Regions from separate parts of the Paenibacillus sp. MZ03-122A genome, predicted to be linked through region 1. Evidence: predicted binding sites of a transcription regulator. Region 1 holds the regulator's gene; each other region holds the start of a gene.
The links. The regulator Rex, encoded in region 1, represses fermentation and respiration genes when NADH is low (regulators of the CRP and FNR family bind a similar motif). The targets are predictions, from matches to a motif close to TTGTGAAATATTTCACAA.
Positions count from the first base shown of each region.

Region 1 (7,846 bases):
ATCTAGACCAAAGCGGTCAGCCATTTCCAAAGGACCGCTTTGGAAGTTATAGCCGATTCGCATAGCGTCATCGATATCTTCAGCGGAAGCCACGCCCTCTTGAAGTACATGGGCCGCTTCGTTAATCAGCAGACAGATAATCCGGCTTGTTACGAATCCAGGAGATTCATAAATCATGACTCCTTTTTTCTCCACTATTTCTTCCACGAACATTTTAGTGTGTTCAAATGTATCGTCCGAAGTTTTCAAACCACGAATAATTTCTACAAGATCAATACGGGATACAGGATAAATAAAGTGCATACCAATAACACGCTCAGGATACTTGGTCGAGCTAGCAAGCTCGGTCAGGCTCAGCGTGGATGTATTACTTGCAAGAATAATATTGCTTGGACACACATAGTCTAGCTCTTGGAACACTGCTTTCTTCTCGTCCAGATTCTCTGTAATAGTCTCAATGACCATATCGCAGCTGCCGAGCTCCGCCAAATGGATTACTTTTTGAATACGGGATAAGATCAATTTTTTCTCAGCTTGAGTAATTGCCCACTTTTCCAGTTGTTTGTCCAGACTCGTTTCAATCATATTGTAGGCGTAGTCTAGTTTCTCTGGTGTCTGCTCTACCAGCAGCACATCGATTCCTTTGGACGCGAGCATTTCAGAAATCCCCTGTCCCATGGTGCCGCCGCCGATGACGCCGATTTTTTTAAATTGCATGATTCTTTACTCCACCCTTTCCTGGTCACTCTCATATATTGTATCCTTCTTTGTCGAAAAATACATGTTTATGTCCCAATAGATAATAATATCTTAGCACGGACTAAAAGTAAAAAAAAATAACCAGCATAAAAAATTATGCTGGTAATAAAGCATTTTCACTAAATTGACATCTAAATTGGTCTCCAGACAGAGTTTCTTCCTTCATCAGGATGTCAAGTGAGTTGTCGAACACAGGACGATGCTTTTCCAGCAACTCCAAAGTTCGGGTGTGCAGGTCAGCCATAATCTCGCCATTTTCCCGCATAAGTTCTTCTTTGGTTACCATTTCCATGTTAATAATGCCAAGTGAAGTCAAACCGGAAGTCATCATCGTATGGACGATGTTCAGCGCCTGCTCAAAATCATTACTTGAGCCGGTACTGCGACCGCCATAGTACATTTCTTCCGCTGTAGCCCCTGCGAGCGAGATCATGATCTGCTCCTCCAGGAACTGCTTGGTGTATAAATAATGCTCTTGCTGTGGATTGTGGCGCACATAGCCAAGCGCTTTCCCACGTGGGCTAAGTGCTACCTGGCTTACGCTACCAGGACGAACAATTTCGGCCATAATAGCATGTCCCAGTTCATGAATCGCTACACGTTTTTTCTCTTCCAACGTCGATTCTCGATCTGTCTTTTCACCCATCATTACTTTGTCAATTGCCATCGACAGATGCTTCTGCGCAATCATTTTCTGATCCTGTCTCATCGCATAGATTGCCGCTTCATTCATCACGCTCTCCAGCTGTGCGCCGGAAAACCCGTAAGATTCCTCAGCAATTTTGTCCAGATTCGCATCTTCCTGAATCGGTTTGTTTTTGGCATGAATTTTAAGAATATGAAGACGGCCCTTCTTGTCAGGCAAATCCACTTGAATATGACGGTCAAAACGCCCTGGACGCGTTAAGGCACTGTCCAGCATTTCTTTACGGTTTGTTGCTGCAATGATCAAAATCCGCGGAGTGTCTGCCGAATAAATGCCATCCATTTCTGTCAGCAACTGATTTAAAGTCTGATCATATTCTCGTTGCTGCCCACCCTCACGTTTACCACCAATTACGTCGATCTCGTCAATAAAAACAATCGCATTTTCCTTCTTTTCCTTGGCTGCACGAGTACGTGCCTCCCGAAACAACTCACGGACACGACCCGCGCCAACACCAACGTACATTTCAACAAATTCACTACCTGAGGCTGCAACAAATACAGAATTAGTATAGTGTGCGGCTGCTTTCGCCATCAGTGTTTTCCCTGTTCCCGGAGGACCTGTGAGCAGAACACCTTTTAATGGACGGATACCAAACTTGGAAATTTCATCATGTCGATTCAAAAAGTCCAGGGCCTCACGCAGCTCCTGCTTAGCGCTTTCCTGCCCACCGATTTCCTCAAAAGTCAGTTTGTCCGGACCATTTTTTTTGCGTTTACGTTCTTGCCCAGCACCTACGGCCAAGCCACCACGTGCATGCATGAGCATTAACAAGCCGCTGAGCATCACGCCAGCAACTAGAAGAGGGATAATATTCACCCCAATAAAAACGAGAAATATAATAGTCACCGGCACTATGCCGATTAATGTTTCCTTGATCCATCTAGGCATTAGGCCATACCCCCATTTGCTGAGATTGACGTGGCAAAACGATAAACTTGGTCGCTTTCCCTTCGCTGAGTCGGATATAGACATTGTTCGAATCCATGTCGGTATCAGCTTTGATACCCGTCTTTTTCTTTTTCATCTGCTCAACTGTAGATGAAATTTGAGTATACTTTTTATTTTCCATCGCTTCGGCTACAGGAAACATAGCCTCAGACCACCATTGATTCAGTGCTGAATTGGAACGATCTTCAATATCCAGCTTAATGGTACGGCTGCCAATGATGGTTTGTCCTTTTTGCTTAACCACATCGACTAATCCGGCCACATCCGCCTGCGGTTTGAGATCTAGTTTCAATACAACCTGATCCTGTTTAATATCTATTTGAGCGCTTGTCACGCCTGGATATTGAGAAACCAGTTTTTCCAGAGGGCTTTGCATTGTAACCTGACGGTAAATGAACCATCCCCCAAATAGCAGCAAAGCTGCCAAAACTGCCGCCACAACGATAGGAACTGCACGCAATTTCAAACAACATCCTCCTCTCAAAATGTAAAACCCAGAAGAAACGGGACGAATGTCAACAAACAACCAAATTGCATGATCTTACAGCGATCAGCAATTTTTTTTCTATCATTTTTGTCTATCACTTATAAAATATAGTATATCATAACGTATATCTAATATCGAAGGCAATGTGTGGAGGAGTTGTGATGAGGCAAAATCTTTGGTTAAGGTGGAGGCGAGACGCTGAGCGTAGGATTTGATCTTACGATCGCTGTTGCCACCCGATTTTTCTCGATTATATTCTTACGGAGAAAATCCGGCGGCAAAGGCGAACGCTCCGCTTCTCCAGATTCAAATCCTCCACTCCGTACTGCCCGCCATAAAGATGAATTTGCCCTAGGAGAGAAGATGGATAGGTAAAGATGCTTCACTGGCTTTCAGCCCACTTTACGGCATAGCAAGACTAAAAGACGTAAATACGAATTTCATCGCATTTACGTCTTTTTCTTAAGCTTTCAATTATTTACTAGTCATTTATTCCACATCTGCTAATCCTCAACCAGCTCAGTTATTGGGCAAAGTATACTTTACACCCGTCGCCACCCCATCTGAGAAACGATAAAAGGTGTAGTAATGATGACTTCCATCATCGTAAAACAACTGCCACACATATTCGCCATTGAACACACTCGGCTGAAGCCTTACAATTTTTGCACCTGGAAGCTGCTGCTGAATTATTGACGTCATTTTTTGCTCATCGACTCCGTTCTTCAGCAACTCGGTGTGAACACCGCTATTATCTGCGGCAGGTACGTTAGGTTGTCCCTCCACTTTTTGAAAAGGAACCCACACCATTATATTTTCATTCTGTGCATTTTTCCCTTGAACCACCCAATATACCTGATCCCACACAGACTTCCATGTTTGAGTCGTGCTAACCAGACCACCTGATTGCTTGGCCTTAATGATAGCGGCATTTTTCTCAGCCACCTGGTCTTGAGTAACATAGGAATAATACCAGAAAATGCTGACCAGGATCAGTATTACGGCCAAAATGGCGACCGCTATCCACTTTTTCTTATTTTTCAAACCCGTGCTTCCTCTCTAAGGGGATGTGACACCTGAATTAGCGCGACAGCAGCCCTTCAAAGGCGGCTTGTGCCTCATGTTTGATGCGTTCCTCGTCCATAGTCAGGCATTCGCCGTTTTTCACAACCTGACGACCGTCTACCCATACGTGAACCACGTCTTTGGCGCTTGCTGAGTATACCGCATGGGAAATAAGATCTGTACGCGGCAAGAAATGTGCCTGATTCAGATCCAGCGCGATAAAGTCAGCCTTGTTGCCTGCTGCCAACGCTCCTACTTCTTTTAAACCAATTGACTTTGCACCGTATTCTGTTGCCAGACGCAGCGCTTCACTCGCAGGAACTGCTGTAGGGTCACCAGATACACCCTTGTGAATAAGTGCTGCCAGACGCATTTCCTCGAACATATCCAGGTTATTATTACTGGCAGGACCATCCGTTCCGAGAGAAACGGTAACCCCTGCACGCAGCAATTCAGGCACTCTTGCCACACCACTTGCCAGCTTCAAGTTGCTACCTGGGTTGTGCGAAACCGCTACACCACGTTCAGCCAGTAAAGCTATTTCTTCGTCGTTCAAATGAACGCCATGGGCAACAAGCGAGGGACGGGAGAAAAAGCCAAGCTTATCCAAGTGTGCAACTGGACGCAAACCGTAGTCTCGTACGTTTTGCTCCACTTCGGCGATCGTCTCAGACATGTGTGTATGCAGTGGCAAATCCAGATCATGCGCAGCTTGTACGAATTTTTCAATAAACGCAGGTGGACAGGTGTATGGCGCATGCGGTGACATCATCGTTGTAATACGCCCGTCTGCTTTACCATGCCAGTTACGCGCAAAAGTCACGGCCTCAGCCAGCTTGATTCGCTGTTCTTCCTCCGAACATAGTCCAATTGCTCCACGCATCAGACTTGCACGAATACCTGACTCTTCAGCTACACGAGCCACCTCATCCATATGATCGTACATGTCCAGGAAGGTCGTTGTACCACCTTTCAGCATTTCCAGCACAGACAACGACGTACCCCAGTACACGTCCGTAGATGTAAACTTGGCTTCCATAGGCCACATTTTTTCCTGAAGCCATACTTGAAGTGCCAAGTCATCTCCATGCCCACGCAGCAGAGACATCGCCGCATGACCATGAGTATTAATCAGACCAGGTAAAAACAAAAGCCCCTTACCATCGATCGCTTCCGTCTCTTCCTCACCCGAAGGCAAAGTCTCGCCAATGTAAGTAATGCGGCTATCTTCCACAATCATAAAACCATGGATTACCCCAGATTCTGGTCCATTTACGGCAAAAGAGCCGTTTTTAATCATCCATTTATTCACTGTCATATTGTGTTTCTTCCTTTCCGTCCTCCAAATAATAAGCGAGGCTAAGCAAATCAGTTGTAAAGTCTGTGGCATGAATCCGAATGTTGGCCGGTGCCTTGAGAGTAGTCGGTGCAAAGTTAAGGATCGCTCCAATTCCGCTCTCAATAAGCCTGTCAGCCACGTGCTGTGCTTCAAAATCAGGTACGGTAATAATCCCGATTCGAATGTTTTTTTCTTTCACAGTCGCTTCCAGTTCATGCATCGGTTGCACGACCAATGTATTGATCTTGGTCCCTACCTTATCCGGAAACGCATCAAATACCGCTACAATCTTCATATTGTCTTTTAAATAAGCGTTATAATTCGAAAGAGCTTGCCCCAGATTACCCGCTCCGACCAATACTACATTAATTTGCTGATCGATTTTCAGGATATGGCGTATTTTCTCAATTAGATAAGAAACATCATAACCGATACCCTTCCGACCAAAATCTCCAAAATAGGCGAGATCTTTACGGATTTGGGCCGGGTTCAAATCTAGCCTCTGTCCCAACTCTTGAGAAGAGACCGTAGCCACCTCCCGTTTGTGAAGTGCATTCAGATAACGTAAATATACGGGTAACCTCCGTACGACAGCCTCTGAAATTTTATCTGATTTCATACTTGCTCCCCCTAATTGTAACGAACATACTTAGTGTCCGTCCGTTATGCCTCGGTCTCCGGGGCGGATTGGAGCCATTCGGCGATGCGGGGCACCATTTGCTCCGATGGCATATGCTCCATTTTTGGTCCCGGTAACGAGTACAAAAAGTGCTTTCCGTAATAGGATTCGATCACACGCGTATCGTAAACGATAACGACCCCGTGGTCGCTCGCTGTACGAACCAACCGACCAAATCCCTGTTTGAAGCGAATAACCGCTTGTGGTACAGACAGCTTCATAAATGGATTCTTCTTCTGCTGCTGGAGCAGCTCGCTTTTTGCCTCCAGCAACGGGTGATTCGGCGGTTGAAATGGCAAGCGAACAATGGCTAGACAAGTCAGAGCCTTCCCCGGAATATCGACGCCTTCCCAGAAGCTGCTGGTTCCCAGCAATACAGAAGCTTTGGCTTCCTGAAAACGGCGGGTTAGCTTGCTGCGACTCCCACTGTCCACACCTTGTCCCAGCACAGTAATTTCGCTGGATGCTAAGGCCTCTTTAAGCGGCTCATACACTTGCCGGAGCATCCGATAGGAAGTAAACAGAACGAGCATTCTCCCCCGCGTCGCCTGAGCAGTCGCTCCTAGAGAGCTAACGAGCATATCTACAAAGTGTGCATCTCCTACACTGCCCTTCACGCTTGGGAAATCCCGTGGAATGACCAGCAGCACCTGATCCCTGTAATTAAAGGGTGACGGGAGCTGCGAAGTCATCAGCCGCTCTTGATCTGCGGCCTCCTGCAAGCCGAGCTGATCGATCATGTACTGAAACGACTTATCTACCGATAAGGTAGCAGACGTCAGAATAATGCTTCTTTTTTTGTCAAAAAACATTTCTTTCAACTGGCGGCTCACATCGACGGGCACCGCATAAAATTGTAATGATTTACTGCGGAATTGCCCACTCGCTTCGAGCCAGTATACGGTTGTTTCATCATCGAGTCGCATAAAAAAGCGCAAATTTTCTCGAATCCCCGCCAGATCCTTGAGCAGACCCGTGATATCTGTAATAAGGCTATCCGCCGCATAATCGTCATGTTCTTCCTTGACGTCCAGCATCAGCTTGTCGCCCTTGCGCAAAATTTCACTCATCGTTACATATAGCTGATTTTCCAAAGCCCCCGCCTGATCCCACTTTGCAGGCTTGGCTGAAGGTTTGAGACGGGAAGAAAACTGTCCTGTTTCACCCGGTGTCGCATCGCTTCGCTCTGGCAACATGCCAAACAGTTTGTCGCTTAGCAGGTCCCAAGTTTCCTTAACCTCTAACACGAGCGGATACATCTGATCGATGGTTGAGGCCCAATGCGTCGACTTCTCGTGCCCCGATTTCGCCAACTGTTGACGAAGTGAAGGCAATTGTCCATTCTTGCTGTCTTTGAACAGTCGTGTCAGTGTATGCACGAGTGTGAAATATTTCATATGCATACCTAGGTGCTTACCAGCTACTTCCTCCAGGTGATGGGCTTCATCAATCACCAGATGTTCATAGCTCGGCAACAACTGGTGACTAGCTTTGACGTCTGTAAACAACTTAGAGTGATTCGTAATAACGACATCCGCTATCCCTGCTTCATGGCGTGCACGATGATAATAGCATTTGCGGAACCATGGGCAAGAGCGACCAAGACAGGACTCTGAATCACTCGCCACCGTTTCCCAGAAATCTCCACCACGGTTGCTCAGATTCAGTTCCTCATCATCACCGGTTTCTGTTAGCGTCAACCAGACGATCATCTGAGCAGCTGTAATTAAATCTTCCTTCGGTGTCGCGAAGTCTCTTCTGTTTATTTTATGTTCAAACTTACGCAGACACAAATAATGTCCCCGACCCTTGAAAATAGCAGCCCGGAACGGAAACGGAATCACCTTGGTCAGCATCGGA
Region 1 is NZ_JANAVI010000003.1:245,103-252,948, reverse strand. Features, by position in the region: gene NLX74_RS08375 (3-hydroxyacyl-CoA dehydrogenase family protein) at 1-717, opposite strand, end outside; gene NLX74_RS08370 (AAA family ATPase) at 854-2,356, opposite strand; gene NLX74_RS08365 (hypothetical protein) at 2,349-2,882, opposite strand; gene NLX74_RS08360 (cell wall elongation regulator TseB-like domain-containing protein) at 3,423-3,947, opposite strand; gene NLX74_RS08355 (amidohydrolase) at 3,985-5,286, opposite strand; gene NLX74_RS08350 (redox-sensing transcriptional repressor Rex) at 5,273-5,926, opposite strand; gene dinG (ATP-dependent DNA helicase DinG) at 5,971-7,846, opposite strand, start outside.

Region 2 (7,846 bases), on a different contig from region 1:
AAGCCGATAAAGCCCATCATGATGACAAACGCTACCCAATGGCCACTGGTAAATGGAAGCGCGAGAAGTCCCAGCGCGTTCATCGCGAGTGAGCCAACAATCAGTTTCTTGGCTCCAATACGGTGATAGAGGGCTCCGCCCAGCACTTGACCAAAAATTCCGCCCAGAGATTGCACTAAAATCGCAATCCCTGCATCTCCCATACTACGGTTTAGCTCGTCAAACACATACATGCTAACCAACGGCCACATCAGGGAACTTCCAGCGGAATTAATCAGACTAGCAACGAGAAACACTTTCACTTCTTTCGGATAAGACTCCAACCATTTCATATCTTTTGTTTCTCCTTTTGCATCTGACGCCATAAAAGGCATTATCTCATTGACGCTTCACATTCACCACCGTTGAGAAGAAAGTAGCCCCCTGTCCCATATCCGACAGCCGATCAGAGGTTAACACATTGGCACGCTGTCTGCGTCCTTTGCCTTCCCACCATAATCCCTGGCTAATCACTGTACCGGGCAGCATCAGATCGGTGACTTTCGCTTTCAGCTCATACGTCCCCCGATCATTCCATACGGTAACCGGGTCCCCATCCGCGATGTCCCTTGTCTGAGCATCCTCCGGGTGAATTTGTAGCAAGGGCTCCCGCTCCAGTCGCTGATGCTTGGGCAAGTTAGCGAAAGTAGAATTCAGAAAATTATGGTTTGGCGGTGAAATAAACATTAATGGATACCGCTCGTCCGCTTGCGGTCGATGCTCTCCGTCGTACCCTTCAATCAGCGGCACATAAGAAGGCATCGCGGGCAGACCTGCTTGTTTCATTTTTTCCGAATACAACTCAATCTTGCCTGAAGGCGTGGTTAAACGATCCAAATAAGTAGCCTTTGGCGTCATATCGAGCTTTACAAAAGGTGACTTTTGTAAGGCTTCCAAAGTTACACCGTTGAGATAAGGGTTCGTTGGATTATCAAGCGCACCTGCGATCATGTCCTCTTCACTTTCCGTAAAGGCAGCTTCGTCAAAGCCCATAGCCCGTCCGAGCAGGCTAAACAGCTCATAATTGCTTTTGCTTTCCCCGAGTGGAGCAATGACGGGTTCCTGCATCTGAACATAGTGATGCCAGTAGGATTTATATAGGTCTGTACCTTCAAAGGAAGACGCTGCAGGCAGCACAATATCGGCATAACGGGCAGTATCCGTAAGAAACAGGTCATGAACGACTGTGAACAAATCCTCTCGTCCAAATCCTTCAGTCACCCGTTCCGAATCGGGGGCTACAACTACGGGGTTACTGCAGTATACGAATAACGCCTTAATCGGCTGTTCCTTCTGTAGCAGCGCTTCTCCGATCCGGTTCATGTTGATCACCCGGGCATCCGGATTCTGTCGCAGATCAGGACGCGCCAGATTGGCGCCGTTAAACTTGCCATAAGCGCCATTAGAGCGTGACGCTCCCCCGCCGTGCTTCAGCCATTGTCCAGTGAGCGCAGGCAAGCATGTAACCGCACGTACGTTCATACCGCCATTATCATGATGCTGAAGCCCATTGCCGATATTGATATACGCTGCTCGCGCAGTTCCGTACATTTTCGCCAAACGGATGATATCCGCTTCCGGTACGCCGGTAATCCGCGAAACTCGCTCTGGTGTATATGTCTTAACATGCTCGCGCAGTTCCTCATGGCCTACCGTGTAGCGATGTAAAAACTCGTCGTCCGTCAGTCCCTGAGCGAACAGCACATTCATAACACCCAGCGCGAGCGCCGTATCCGTGCCCGGATATAACGGAATGAACCAATCCGCCCATTGCGCCGTCCGGTTGCGATGAACGTCAATAACGACCACCTTAGCACCTTTTTTACGTGCTTTCTCAGCCAAAACGACCTGATGCATGTTGGTGCTAATGACATTTCCACCCCACACAATAATGAGGTCTGCATCCTCCGTGTCCTCCGGGCTGGTGCCGCCCTTAAAACCCATAACGGACGCCCAGCCTTCATTCCCTGCTACGCTACATATCGTCTGATCCAGTTGGCTTGAACCCAGCGCATTAAAAAATCGGCGGTCCATTCCGTCCACACTCAATACGCCCATATTGCCATAAAAGCTGTAGGGGAGAATAGATTCCGGTCCGTCCATACGTATCAGCTCCTTGAACCGACCTGTAATGGTATCGACCGCCTCCTCCCAGCTAATACGTTCAAATTTTCCTTCTCCTTTGGGGCCTATACGTTTCAACGGATAGAGCACCCGATCAGGATCATATACCCGCTCCGTCATATTGCGAACTTTGTTACAAATAGCCCCTTTGGTAATAGGATGATCCGGGTTCCCAGTCACCTTGACTATCTTTCCATTTTCCTTGTGAAGCAGGAGCCCACACGTATCCGGGCAATCTAACGGGCATACAGCCGGAAAAATACCGTCCTGCTGCTCCGTCATCCGCTGCCCCCTTTGTAAGTCTTGTTGAAGCGTGGCCTCAGGAGGCGCGCTATTACGATGATCCATAGTGTTGATGCTCCTTTCCGTTACCGTTTCCAAAAATTACACTGATCTTATCATATCCACAGCTTTGGCCTATGGCAAGAGAAGGATTTTCCCACACAGCCGCTCTCCAAAACATTAAAAAAATCCGTCTGCTGCATAGAGCAAAACGGATTTTTTTAGAATCATAATTTTTTTCAACATCCTGTTTCATCATATCTTACCGAGGGTAAAAGAGATCAAGGCATTATGGGACGAGAGCACACTCATCCTCCATGCCAAATCATGGACCACTCCCAAAAAAATCCGCCATGACAGGTTTCGTTCCCCCGGGCCTGTCATGGCGGATTTGCTTTGTTCATTGCTGTTTAAAGTACCGTAATTAAGCAGGATCACTCAACGGATTTGATGTGCAACCGAAGAAGTAGTTGGAGATTCATTCACTGGATGTGCGTTGGTTTGAGGCTTTTTCAAATAGGCCAACCAGTAGGCTCCAGCCACAAACAGGCTACCTCCTACCAAATTTCCCAGCCAGACCGGAATGAAGTTCATAACATAATCTGCCCACGAAAAGTGGCCTGCAAAAATAGCCGCCGGAATGAGAAACATATTGGCAACAACGTGCTGAAATCCAATAGCGACAAAGGCCATTGTCGGGAACCAAATCCCCATGATTTTGCTACCGATAGAGTCTGTGCTATATGCCAGCCATACAGCCAGTGCTACGAGCCAGTTACATCCTATACCCGATATAAAAGACTGCAAAAAGCTTTCATGTAGCTTATGTCCTGCCATATCCACCACTTTGTCCAGGTAAGGGCCCGTTTCTGTCAAACCCAGTACATGCCCAAAGAAAAATGCAACGAATAACGCACCTGCAAAATTACTGAGCGTAATAATCGCCAAATTACGAAGCATGGCTCCTGTCTTAATCCGTCCTGCCCATCTCGCCAAAGGGACCGCCATCATATTGCCGGTCAGCAATTCTCCGCCGGCGATCAAAACTAATACCAAACCTACGGGGAACACCGCAGCTCCAATAAAGGTGGCAATGCTTCCCCATTCTTTAGGCGCGCTTGCAATAACACGTATATCCAGCAAAAACCCGAGTGCAATAAATGCACCTGCCAAAAATCCCAGTACCACCGCCACAGTCCACGGGTTGTTCGCCTTGGCCACTCCTGTTTCCACCGTCTTTTCAGCAATTTGCCCCGGTTTATAGCTCGCCATATGTCCCCGCTCCTTTAATATCTTTTTACTAAAATATTCTTCTTTCATATTTTATTTAAAATCAGTGATTATGTTTGTGAAAAAAATCACTTTCTTAACTATAAAAAAACAGCCCTTGGAAAAAGGACTGTCTTTCTGTATTATTACATCTACTGCGCTACTACGCGCTTTACATTTAGTTGTATTCTTCCTTTTCAACTGCTCTCAAGAACCAAATAACTCCACCGAGGCCTACCAGGGCCACGACTACAAGAAAAAGGATATAAAACAAATCCATAAGCTACTTACCCCCTAATCCTTATGCTACTCTATATTGTACTATAAGGATTCGTCCGTACGTCTCAGATTGTTGACAAACTTATGAACAATGTCACAGACAAATCTAATTATACAGTAACTGGGTTCCGTTCGGATATTGTAGGCAATGCTTGTAAACCTGCTGCATTCAGGAAATTCCAAGGCTTGTTATAATGCGGCTGGAAGAAGAAATCGACAAAGGCCAACTGGTCAATGGTCATATGATTTTGAATGGCTACGGATAGTGTGTTAATGGATTGCGTCAAATCCACCTTCGACATAATTTGAGCCCCCAAAATTCTTCGTGTCTCCTGCTCATATACCACTTTCAGTAATACCTTTTCGGAGGTTGGCATAAATTCAGGCCGATAGCTGTCCTCAATGGTTACAGCTTCTACAGTCATGCCTTCGTCCGTTGCCGCCGCTTCCGTCAAGCCTGTTCCTGCGATATTGTCTTCGTAAATTTTGATACCCGAAGTTCCTTGGGTTCCCATGTAGGCAATCGTTGGTTGTACCAGATTACGTGCTACCAGTGTACCCATACGAACTGCATTGGTTGCCAAAGGGATATAAGCCGTTTTACCTGTCGGATTATAGCGGATTGCACAACTGTCACCTGCTGCAAACACGTCCGGGCAGCTACTTTGCATATAGTTATCCACAATGATCGCACCGTTAGGCAACATATCTACCTGACCTTTGAGCAGATCCGTTTGAGGTCGGAAACCGATGCAGAGAATAACAAGCTCTGTTTCATATTCTCCTTTAGAGGTCACGACTTTACTCACCTTACCGTTCGTACCCTCAAAACGACTCACCGTCTCGCCAAGTACCAGCTTAATGCCATGTTCCTTCAGGGAACTTTCAATCCGGTCTGTATACTCATGGTCCAAATACTTATTCAATATACGATCAGCACTGTCGATCAGTGTTACGTTTTTACCGTTCATTTGGAAAGCTTCTACCAGTTCAACACCAATGTATCCAGCCCCGACGACTGTAATGTTCTGTACGTGCTGGGCTTTCTCAATAATATCATTGGAATGATTATAGTTTTTACAGAGCAAAATATGATCAAGTTCAATGCCCTCCAGCTTTGGAATAATAGGCCACGAACCCGTAGTCACAATTAATTTATCAAATGTGTCTGTAAATTCTTCACTTGTTTGGAGATTACGTGCATGCAGCGTCTTGCCTGCCGTATCCACACTCGTTACCTCATGAAGCATCTTGGTCACTACACCCAAGTCAGACAGTTGATCTGGAGACGAATAAAACAGGCCGTGTGGATCTTTGACGACACCACCTACATACAGCGCAATACCACAAGATAAAAATGAAATATTATCATTACGCTCGTAAACGGTAATTTCTGCATCTGGATAACATTTAGCTGTGTTGACGATAGCTGCCGTGCCTGCGTGTGTACATCCGATAACTGCTACTTTCATGTTAAATTCCTCCTTGGTGTGTGGGCATAAAATGTATAATAATTGTGAATAGTTTCACGTAAACAGCTCGTTTGCGTTTGTGATTTATTTCACTTCATGCGCTTATTATAGTGTGATATTTTTCACATTACAATAGCTTTTCGTGATATTCACAATTTGTCCACATTTAAAAAAGAAAGGATATACAAAATCAACGGTTTGCTGAAATATTTTTTCGCTCCATTCAGTTTTCCCTGTAAGCCCCCTGATTATGCTCTTGGAATCGACTTACACATGATGCGACCACCCTTAAACAAATGCACATGTAGAGAAACAAAAAAAGGTCCGTTTCCCGGAGACACGCAGGAAATCAGACCTTTTTAAACATATACTTTGGAGTTAAGGCAAAGCTACTATAGCAATTGTTCAATGGCTGCTTTCATCGCTTCTGGTGACTCCTTCGGTTCAAAACGACCCACAGGTACACCTTCACGATTCACAATGAATTTCGTGAAATTCCACTGAATTGTTCCATCTTCCTGTTCTCCAGGCTGTTGCTTTTTCAAATATTCAAACAGAGGCGCTGTATCCGGTCCGTTGACGTCCACTTTGGCGAATACCGGGAAACTAACCCCGTAATTCAGTTGGCAAAATTCAGCCGCTTCCTCGCTGCTGCCCGGCTCCTGACCGCCAAATTGGTTGCAAGGAAAACCTAATACAACTAATCCCCGATCCTTATATTCATCATAAAGCTTTTGCAAATCCCCATACTGCGGGGTAAGTCCACATTTACTGGCGGTATTCGCAATAACCAGCACCTTACCGATGTAAGTATCCAGAGAAACCTCCTGATTGGCTGGTGTTACGGCATTATGTGAATAGACAGACATACAGCATCCTCCTTCGTGTCGCTTGGTTTAGATTACATAACCTATTTTAACCAAAAGGTGACGGACATGCCAACATCCGCAGATCCTTTACCGTGATGCCATCACTTCGAGTCTGCGTTCTTCACGTTCGGAAGCGGACATTTTTGGGCAAGCATAACAATACCGCTGGCCTCCACCTGTCTTGTAATATTGGCAACAGGACGGTTTCATGTAGGTATTTTCACCGGGGCGGTAAGGATTATCCAATTCAACGAGACGAACCGTAAACGGGTTTCTTTTACGTCCGAATACCTCTCCCTCAAGTTCACGTGTCACATAAATATAATCTTGTTCAAAGCGCTCCACATCCTGAGGATCAGTCAACAATGGCTGTACTCTATCCTTAAAATACAGCAATGTCAACGGAAACTGTCCCCACATTTGCCCAATAGATGCGCTCCCCACTGCAGCTATTGCCTCCAATATGGGCCGCATCTGCAAACTGTAAAAGTCACGTAACACTTGCTGAGCCTGTTCGGAAGAAGGGTCATCCCCATTGTTCCGCGTATTGTCCAGCTCTGTGAGGTCGATGACCTGAAGGCTAATAGAGGGATATTGACCTTCATAACAAATATGAAATCTAAGATTAGATACGGACAGATCCAAACGGCGTTCACACAGTGACACCATAAAATGCTGTGCAAACACGAGACCACGCAACTGGTTCACAAAATAAACGGCTGCGGTTAAATCGTCTTCAGCACGCAGAAGATCACCGTAATACTCCATCACAGAGCGGATCTTCTCTGGTTCAAGCCATTCAGCCACTGGCCCGGAATATACTGCATCCTCCGGCGTGACTCTCACTATTTTCGCTAGTTGCTCAAGCTGATCGTAATCCAGTGGTTTCATGGTATGTCCTCTTTAACCTCTTGCCGCTACTTGTGCTCTAGCATCACGTCGCTCAGCAACAGAACCCACGAGTTTCTTATCTTCCACATTCATTTCTTTTACTGCTTGGCTCACCGCAGGCTGTCCAGCCAAAGCATACGGAAGACAGAGCGGTACACCCGTACGAGGATCTGTTACAATATCCGCCTCGATCCCGAACACCTCACGCAGCACATCAGGGGACATAACCTCTGTTGGAGTTCCTACCGCCTCGGCCTTCCCTTTTTTGATTGCAATCATATGCTGAGCATATCGGGCGGCATGGTTTAAATCATGCACGACCATAACAATGGTGCGCTCCTCCGAAGTATTTAGATACTCTAGCAAATGCAGCACTTCCAATTGATGTGCCATATCTAAAAATGTCGTCGGCTCATCCAGAAACAAAATATCCGTATCCTGCGCAAGCGCCATAGCAATCCAGGCACGCTGACGCTGACCGCCAGAAAGCTGATCAATCGGACGATCGTGGAACTCGCTCATTCCCGTTACTTGAATGGCCCACTCCACCATTTTGCGATCTTCCGCTTTCATGGAACCAAAACCTTTTTGATAGGGAAAACGTCCGTAAGATACCAGTTC
Region 2 is NZ_JANAVI010000002.1:480,717-488,562, reverse strand. Features, by position in the region: gene NLX74_RS06220 (MFS transporter) at 1-332, opposite strand, end outside; gene NLX74_RS06215 (molybdopterin-containing oxidoreductase family protein) at 379-2,511, opposite strand; gene NLX74_RS06210 (formate/nitrite transporter family protein) at 2,884-3,717, opposite strand; gene NLX74_RS06205 (FAD-dependent oxidoreductase) at 4,104-5,465, opposite strand; gene NLX74_RS06200 (glutathione peroxidase) at 5,858-6,334, opposite strand; gene NLX74_RS06195 (hypothetical protein) at 6,422-7,225, opposite strand; gene NLX74_RS06190 (ABC transporter ATP-binding protein) at 7,238-7,846, opposite strand, start outside.
Region 2: a site for Rex is predicted at 3,792-3,809, ahead of NLX74_RS06210 (formate/nitrite transporter family protein). Genes of this name have one in related genera too.

Region 3 (7,846 bases), on a different contig from region 1:
GTACAGGACGAAGATGATCAATCTCAAAAATCCTTAAGCTAAAGACAAAACAGAGCAGCAGAAAAAAAAGACTAATTGGAAGTACAATCTGGTATAGCCGAGCGATGGGATTAATGCCGCCAAAAACCAAATAGCTTCCTACCCAGATGAATGGAATCACAATCGCCCAGATCGGAGTGCCTTCCAGCAGAAAAAACATGGTCACTTCAGCTAAAACCCGAATCTCAAAGCCGGCGATGATTAAAAAATATATAATCAATAACACACTTAAAAATCCACCCGGAATTGTGCCCACGATTCTTCTGGAATATTGATACACGGTGTTTTCAGGAAACTGTTGACTTAATTTCACCATGAGCCAGACGACCAATATGACAATACATCCACCGAGAAGGACAGAAAGCCATGCATCAGGAGTCTGTACCTTTTCAGTTACACCTCTCGGCAGTGTCAAAATCCCCGCGCCCAATACGGTATTGGTCAGGAACACAGCCGCCTGCTTGGTTGTGATCTTATCATCAGAGCGTCTAAACACCATAGCTCCTCCTTCGTCTTGGCATCATGGCCTACGTTTGGTTTGCTGAGTTTTCATCATAAGAGGTCTTCTTTTCATCATAGATATAGGAGCTCGAATATACATATCCTTCCAATCGCTTAGGCGCATAGGGGAAAAGGGCGTTACATACGGTACGCCAAAGCTTTTTAATTTCGTCAGATGGATACAAATTAACAGAAAGAACAATATGGTTCCTAACATGCCCAGGATGGCTGCAAAGAGCATGCCGACGAAACGCAAAAGACGCAAGGTAATACCCGCACTGTATGTCGGTATTGAAAACGAAGAAATGGCAGTAACCGCAACCACAATTACCAGGAAGGGGCTAACGATGCCTGCATTTACAGCAGCGTCGCCGATGACCAAGCCTCCCACAATGCCCATCGCAGGACCAATGGGTTTGGGCAAGCGAATGCCGGCTTCCCGTAGGATTTCGATAGAGATTTCTAAAATCATAACCTCAATGACGGATGGGAAGGGGACGCCTTGACGGGTTTCGATGATGCTAATGACCAGCTTGGTCGGAATCAAACCGGGATGAAACGATATAAAAGAGATGTACAAAGCAGGCCCCATAAGCGCTATAAAAGCCCCGCTAAAACGCAACAGCCGTAAAAGTGTTCCTGGAATCCAGCGCTCATAATAGTCTTCAGGTGATTGAAGCAGCATACTGAAGGTCACCGGAACAATAAGTGCAAAGGGAGTCCCATCCAGCAAAATAGCTATTCTTCCTTCCAACAAAGCATTAATGACACGGTCGGGACGCTCTGTGTTGTGAGCCTGCTGGAACGGACTTAAATAATTGTCTTCAATAAGTTGTTCCACATAACCGGATTCAGCCAAAAAATCCATGTCTATCTTTGAAATTCTGCGGGTTACTTCTTCGAGGAGATCTGGATTCACAATATCCTTTATATACGCGACAACCAGATCTTTTTTGATTCGGCTTCCCACTTGAAATTTCTTCATTTCCAGACTTTTGTTTAAGCCTTGGCGTCGAAGCATCGAAGTATTTTCACTTAATACCTCCGTAAAACCAATGCGGGGACCCCGAAGTAATGCTTCAGAGGTTGGTTCATTGACGGAGCGAATGGCGCCATTGGGCGAGCCCACCAGCAGTGCTCCCTTCATTCCATCAATTAATAAGGCAGTATGGCCTAAAAGTATAGACTCCTGCAGGTCCTCCATATCAGCAACTTCACTAATTTGCGTAAGTGGCATCAAGTTATCTTTTATAAAGGAGTTACTTATACTTTCCTGCTGTTCCTGTGGGCGCTGTGGGTCCTGCTGGCCCTCGAACATCAAGACCTCCAATACCTGCTTGCTCATAAGCTTTTCATCCTGCATACCTTCTATGAAGATTAACACGGACCGAGCATGATATTTCTTTACTACAAACTCACGAAAATGCACATCACTATTTTCGCCTATAGCCTCTCGAATCGACTTGAAGTCGGAATCATAATTCCCTGTAATTTTGGAGCTTGGTTCATGCTGTTGATCAGCGTGGCCTTCGTTATGTTCGTCGGAAAGCGGACGATCAGAAGAATGTTTGGATTTTGCCCCCTTACTGCCGACAAACGAATAAATCGATGTGTTTATATAATAAATTCCTAAAGGAATAATCAACGCGAGGCCTGCTTGAAAGAGTGTAATCCAGCTTGGAATATAAGAAATTATTTTATACCACATGATGATCACCTCCATACGATTCAATTCATGTTTCCTTAAGATACAAGTTGTTCCTAAAGTATTCCTTATAAAGGTTGTAATTACACATGAAATGGAAAGATTCGTTCGATGAATTGGGCAAGTGATGTATTTAATATTCCTGAAATTTGATTTCAGCTTCTTACCTTTATCCCTTGAAACGGAATAGGGAAATCCCTAAATATTCTTAATTTGAACTACATTGTGATTCTAGTCACATATAGCTCTATCTGCTGTATTAGAATAGAAGCATAAGCAATATTCATAGGAACGTAGGAGATGTCGTCGGATAGGGAGTATCGTCGAATGAATGGAGGAACCGGTATATGATAAACAGTAAACAGAAACTTGTGGTTATAGGGAACGGGATGGCTGGTATCAATACGGTCGAACAAATTTTGAAATTAACGGATAAGTATGAAATTACGGTCTTGGGAAATGAGCCGCATCCGAACTATAACAGGATCATGCTCTCTTATGTACTAGAAGGCAGTAAAACGATTGATGATATCATACTGAACGATTTGCAATGGTATGCGGATCAAGGGATTACTTTGTATACAGGAAAAATGGTGAAAAGCATCGACGGTGAGAACAAGAAGATTCACACCGAAGACGGACTGGAAATTGATTACGATGTAGCTTTGGTAGCTACTGGCTCACAATCATTTATTCTGCCTATTCCGGGTAAAGAATTACCGGGTGTCATCGGTTTCCGAGATATCGCCGATTGCTCGGCAATGCTTGAGGCAGCGAAGACCTTTAAAAAGGCAGCGGTCATTGGTGGAGGTCTGTTAGGGCTGGAAGCAGCTAAAGGCTTGGTCAACCTGGGAATGGATGTTACGGTCGTTCATTTAATGGAGGATTTGATGGAACGCCAGCTGGATCGGGAAGCCTCTGCGATGCTGAAAGCAGAACTAGAACGCCAGGGAATCAAGTTTGCTATGCAAATGCAAACTGCGGAGGTGTATGGTCAAGATCGGGTACAAGGGCTGCGGTTTTCAGACGGAAGCGAGCTAGAAGCGGATTTGGTCGTTATGGCCGTCGGGATCAAGCCTAATATTCAGGTGGCTGTGCAAAGTGGTATGGAAACGAACCGTGGTATCGTAGTCGATGATTTGATGAGAACCTCCGTACCGGATGTATACGCCGTAGGGGAATGTGTCGAACACCGTGGAACCTGTTACGGTTTGGTAGCTCCGCTGTTTGAGCAGGGAAGTGTCATTGCCAAACATTTGGCAGGCGCGGAAACTGAAGGTTATATGGGATCGGTAGTTTCTACCAAGCTCAAAATTTCAGGGGTGGATGTTTTCTCAGCTGGCGAATTCATAACCCAGCCTGAACATACGGTGATTGTTGCAAAGGATGAGTGGAAGCGCACATACAAAAAAGTGCTGCTTCATGAAAATAAAATTGTTGGAACTGTACTGTTTGGCGATGTAAGCGAATCTGCTAGTCTTCAAAAATATGTGCGTCAGCAAACATTGATGACAGATGAGATTTATGGACAGATCATGGGTACTGGATGTAGTAATCACGGGGCGAAAACATTATCCGCTGAAACGATGGCGGATGATGAAATTGTCTGCGGCTGTAACGGTGTGACTAAAAAGGTGATTGTGGATGCAATTAATGATAATGGACTGACCACAGTCGATGAAATTAAGGCATGCACCGGAGCAACACGTTCCTGTGGAGGATGTAAGCCTGTCGTTGAGCAAATTTTACAATATGTTCTTGGAGACAGCTTCAAGACGTCAGCCAAGCAAGGAATATGTGGTTGCACAACATTGAGTCGGGACGAGATTGTGGAAGCGATCAAAACCAAAGGGCTGACAACAACGCGTGAAGTTATGAATGTACTGGGTTGGCATAATGATGAAGGATGCTCCAAATGCCGTCCGGCGCTGAATTACTATTTGGGAATGATTAACCCGGATACCTATGAAAATGAGGGAGATTCCCGTTTTGTAAATGAGCGATTGCACGCAAACATTCAAAAGGATGGAACGTTTACAGTTGTTCCTAGAATGTACGGCGGTGTAACGACCCCAGAAGATTTGAAGAAGATAGCAGATGTTTCTCTTAAATACAACGTTAAGGTCGTTAAAGTAACAGGAGGACAGCGGCTGGATTTGATCGGTGTTCGTAAAGAGGATCTGCCTAAAGTATGGGAAGAACTCGATATGCCGTCGGGATATGCCTACGCGAAGTCACTTCGTACGGTTAAAACCTGTGTTGGATCGCAATTTTGCCGGTTTGGCACACAGGACTCGATGGGAATGGGAGAAGTGTTGGAACGAAAATTCGAACGACTGGATTTCCCAGCAAAATTCAAATTAGCAGTTAATGGATGTCCACGCAACTGTGCGGAATCTTGTACCAAAGATATCGGGATCGTAGGCAACGATGGGGGCTGGGAGATCTTTATCGGTGGTAATGGCGGTATTAAAGCGCGGTTGGCTGATTCACTCTGTAAAGTAAAAACCGACGCTGAACTGATTGATATTGTAGGAGCCGTGATGCAATTCTACCGGGAAACAGGGCAATACCTGGAACGTACTTCGGAGTGGGTGGAACGGATCGGTCTGGAAGAGATTCAGAAGGCTGTCGTTCAGGATACAGATCATCGACAAGCTTTAGTAGAACGCATCGAATTTGCACTACAACAGGTGGAAGACCCGTGGAAAAAGATCATCAATGATGAGGATACACGCAAAAATCTATTTGAGGTTGTCACTCCGTCTATTGTGTAATTGTATCTAAAATGCCTGAGGAAGGGAGCGATCAAGCAAATGATCAAAAATGCCGAATGGCTTGTCGTCGGTCACAGTAAGGATTTTCCGATTAGAATAGGGCGTACCATCTATATCAAAGGTGCTGAAATTGCTGTTTTCCGCACTTCGGAGAATGAGCTTTATGCCGTTGAAAATATCAATCCTCATCCCAAAAGAGGTCCTCTTACAGAGGCGATAGTATCTGGTCATTATATCTATGACCCTTTATATGACTGGAAAATTGATCTGAAGACAGGCCTCGTTCAGGAGCCTGATCACGGACAAGTTAAAACATTCGCCGTTTGTGAAGAGGGAGAAGAAGTTAAAGTATCACTCGAAACGGTTTAGTCCGTCTGATGGAATACAAATAAAAAAGGGCTCGACAGGAACAATCCTGTAGGGCCCTTTTTTCGTCTCGGATCAGGTAATGGTAACGCCTGCACTTGCATAACCTACGATAGTGTTTACGAGGGAAAGTCCCGTAGCTGTTGCAGAGAAGACAAGGAGCAGACGAGTCTGTGCGGTTACCGGTATAGCCAACCCGGTAGTAATACCGCTAGAGATCGTTCCCAAAGCAATAATGCCATCCAGTGGAGGGGCCAATGTAACGATAGCTCCGGGAACTGCTGTGAAGGTATTATTAGGTGTTGTGGAACTAAACAACTGGGCAGTAATCGTCGCAGTTGAACCCACGAGAGTTAACGCAGCTGTTGTACTGAAGTAACCAGCAATAGATGTAATTACGCCATCCCGTGGTACGGAAAAAGCAAAGTTGATCAGAGGTCCTACAAGTGTACCTGTGAGGTCAATGGTATCGCCTACGAGGCTAATCCCTGTTGCTGAGCTTCCAAAGCCGATCAAACTGGTGGTTCCTACCACCCCGCCAAGAACGGTTGTCAGGATAGCAGGTCCGCCCGAAGCAAACGGAATGATGGCTCCCGAACCGGTCGCTCCAGTAACACCAGCTGTGCCCGTGGCTCCGGTAGCGCCAACCGCGCCTGGCAGCCCATCAGCCCCGGTCGGTCCTGTGGCTCCCGCAGGCCCGATCAATCCATCCGCGCCCGTAGCGCCCGTGGCACCTGTCACACCCCCGGCAGGGCCCGCAGCACCCGTAGCGCCGACAGGTCCGGCAGGGCCTTCCGGTCCAGCGGCCCCGATAGGCCCTGCGGCGCCAATAGGTCCAGCTGCTCCAACTGGTCCGGCAGGCCCCACAGGCCCGGCAGGGCCGACTGGTCCAGCCGCACCGATAGGTCCAGCGGCGCCGATAGGTCCGGGAGGCCCGGGAGGCCCTTGTGTGCCTGGTCCACCTACTGGTCCAGGCACACCGCCGGGTCCCGCAGGTCCAGGAGGTCCTTGTGCACCGGGCTCCCCTGACAAGTATGTTTCACCTAATACGTTGCTAACCGTCTTTCCAGCGATTCTGATCGCGCTGATTAAGCTGTCTTTAAGAGCAGGATCGAGGGATTCTTGTAAAACGATGGACAATAGGGCATCCAGCAATTGTTGCAGTGCAGTACCTACGCCGATCGGAGAGAAGGGTGTAGCTTCTAACGCAACAATAGCAAGCTCCAGCGCTGCCAGTAAGTCTGCCTTAACCCCGCCTCTAAGTCTTAAGCTTTTCGCCAGAGACAACAAACGTCTTAAAATCTGTTGCAAGGAAGATACATTAGTCGCAGAGGGGTTTGCGAATACGATGGGGATGATCGCGGTCAATTCATTAATCAGTCTGAGAAGATCTTCGATACTTCTATTTACTCTTGTTGGTTTACAGTCTTCGTCTTTTTTTGAAGCACCACTGAACCTGAACGGTTTTTTATGTTTCATGCTCAAATATCTCCTCCTCATTCTTCCTACTGTAGAGGTGACAGGTGGTTCATCGCCCCGCTTCGCAGATATTCATAATATATTTACTGAAGCGAAAAGGGTGAATAAACAAGCAAAAATGATTGTTAAAGGCTTGTACATAAAATATACATAAAAAAATACGGCCCCCAAAAAGCATGGAGGCCGCGTTGTATGTGCGTATACTCATCTGATCTATGAAGCTTAAAACGTCTTATTTAAGAATACGTACCAGCAGTTCAGCCATCTCACCTCTGCTGATAGCCGCTTTTGGCTTGAGTGTTCCATCTGGATAACCGCTGATCCAACCGGAGGATACTGCATTCTGGAATGCTGCGGAGGCCCATGCTGCAATCTGCTGCTCATCCTTGTAGGATTGCAGTGCAGCAGTGCTGGAAATGGATGTCTGATTCTGCATCGCGTGTGACAGGATCACCATCGCCTGTTCACGGGTAAGACTCTCATCAGGTCCGAAAGTTTGAGCGGTTAGCCCTTGAATCCATCCCTGGCGATGAGCAAAATCCACGGCTGATCCAGCCCAGTGTCCCTGCATATCTGTAAATGAGGTAGAAGGGCTCTCATCTCCAGCAGTTCCCAATGCTCTGGTCAGTATGGCTACAAATTCTGCACGGCTTACAGCGCGATCAGGGCGTATGTTTCCGTCTTTATAGCCTTGTATCCAGCCTTTGTCTGCAAGAGATTGCAGGGACTTCGCTGCCCAATGGCCTTGTACATCCGGCCATACCTGAGCTAGCACTTGTGGATCTGACGAATTGCTTGGGTCATTTTGCACACTGGCATTATTGGTTTGAGTCTTGGCGTCTGTGGCGACGGCAAAGGTACCTAACCCGGTCGTATTCAGACTCACACCCGACAACATCCCTTTTGAATCCATTACAGCAGTCCCTTTTAGAATCTCACGCTCACCATTCTCATGAATAACAACAATGGAGAACTGGGG
Region 3 is NZ_JANAVI010000005.1:290,871-298,716, forward strand. Features, by position in the region: gene NLX74_RS13500 (GerAB/ArcD/ProY family transporter) at 1-535, opposite strand, end outside; gene NLX74_RS13505 (spore germination protein) at 560-2,248, opposite strand; gene nirB (nitrite reductase large subunit NirB) at 2,593-5,022, shown strand; gene nirD (nitrite reductase small subunit NirD) at 5,062-5,391, shown strand; gene NLX74_RS13520 (exosporium glycoprotein BclB-related protein) at 5,464-6,867, opposite strand; gene NLX74_RS13525 (immunoglobulin-like domain-containing protein) at 7,100-7,846, opposite strand, start outside.
Region 3: a site for Rex is predicted at 2,469-2,486, ahead of nirB (nitrite reductase large subunit NirB). Genes of this name have one in related genera too.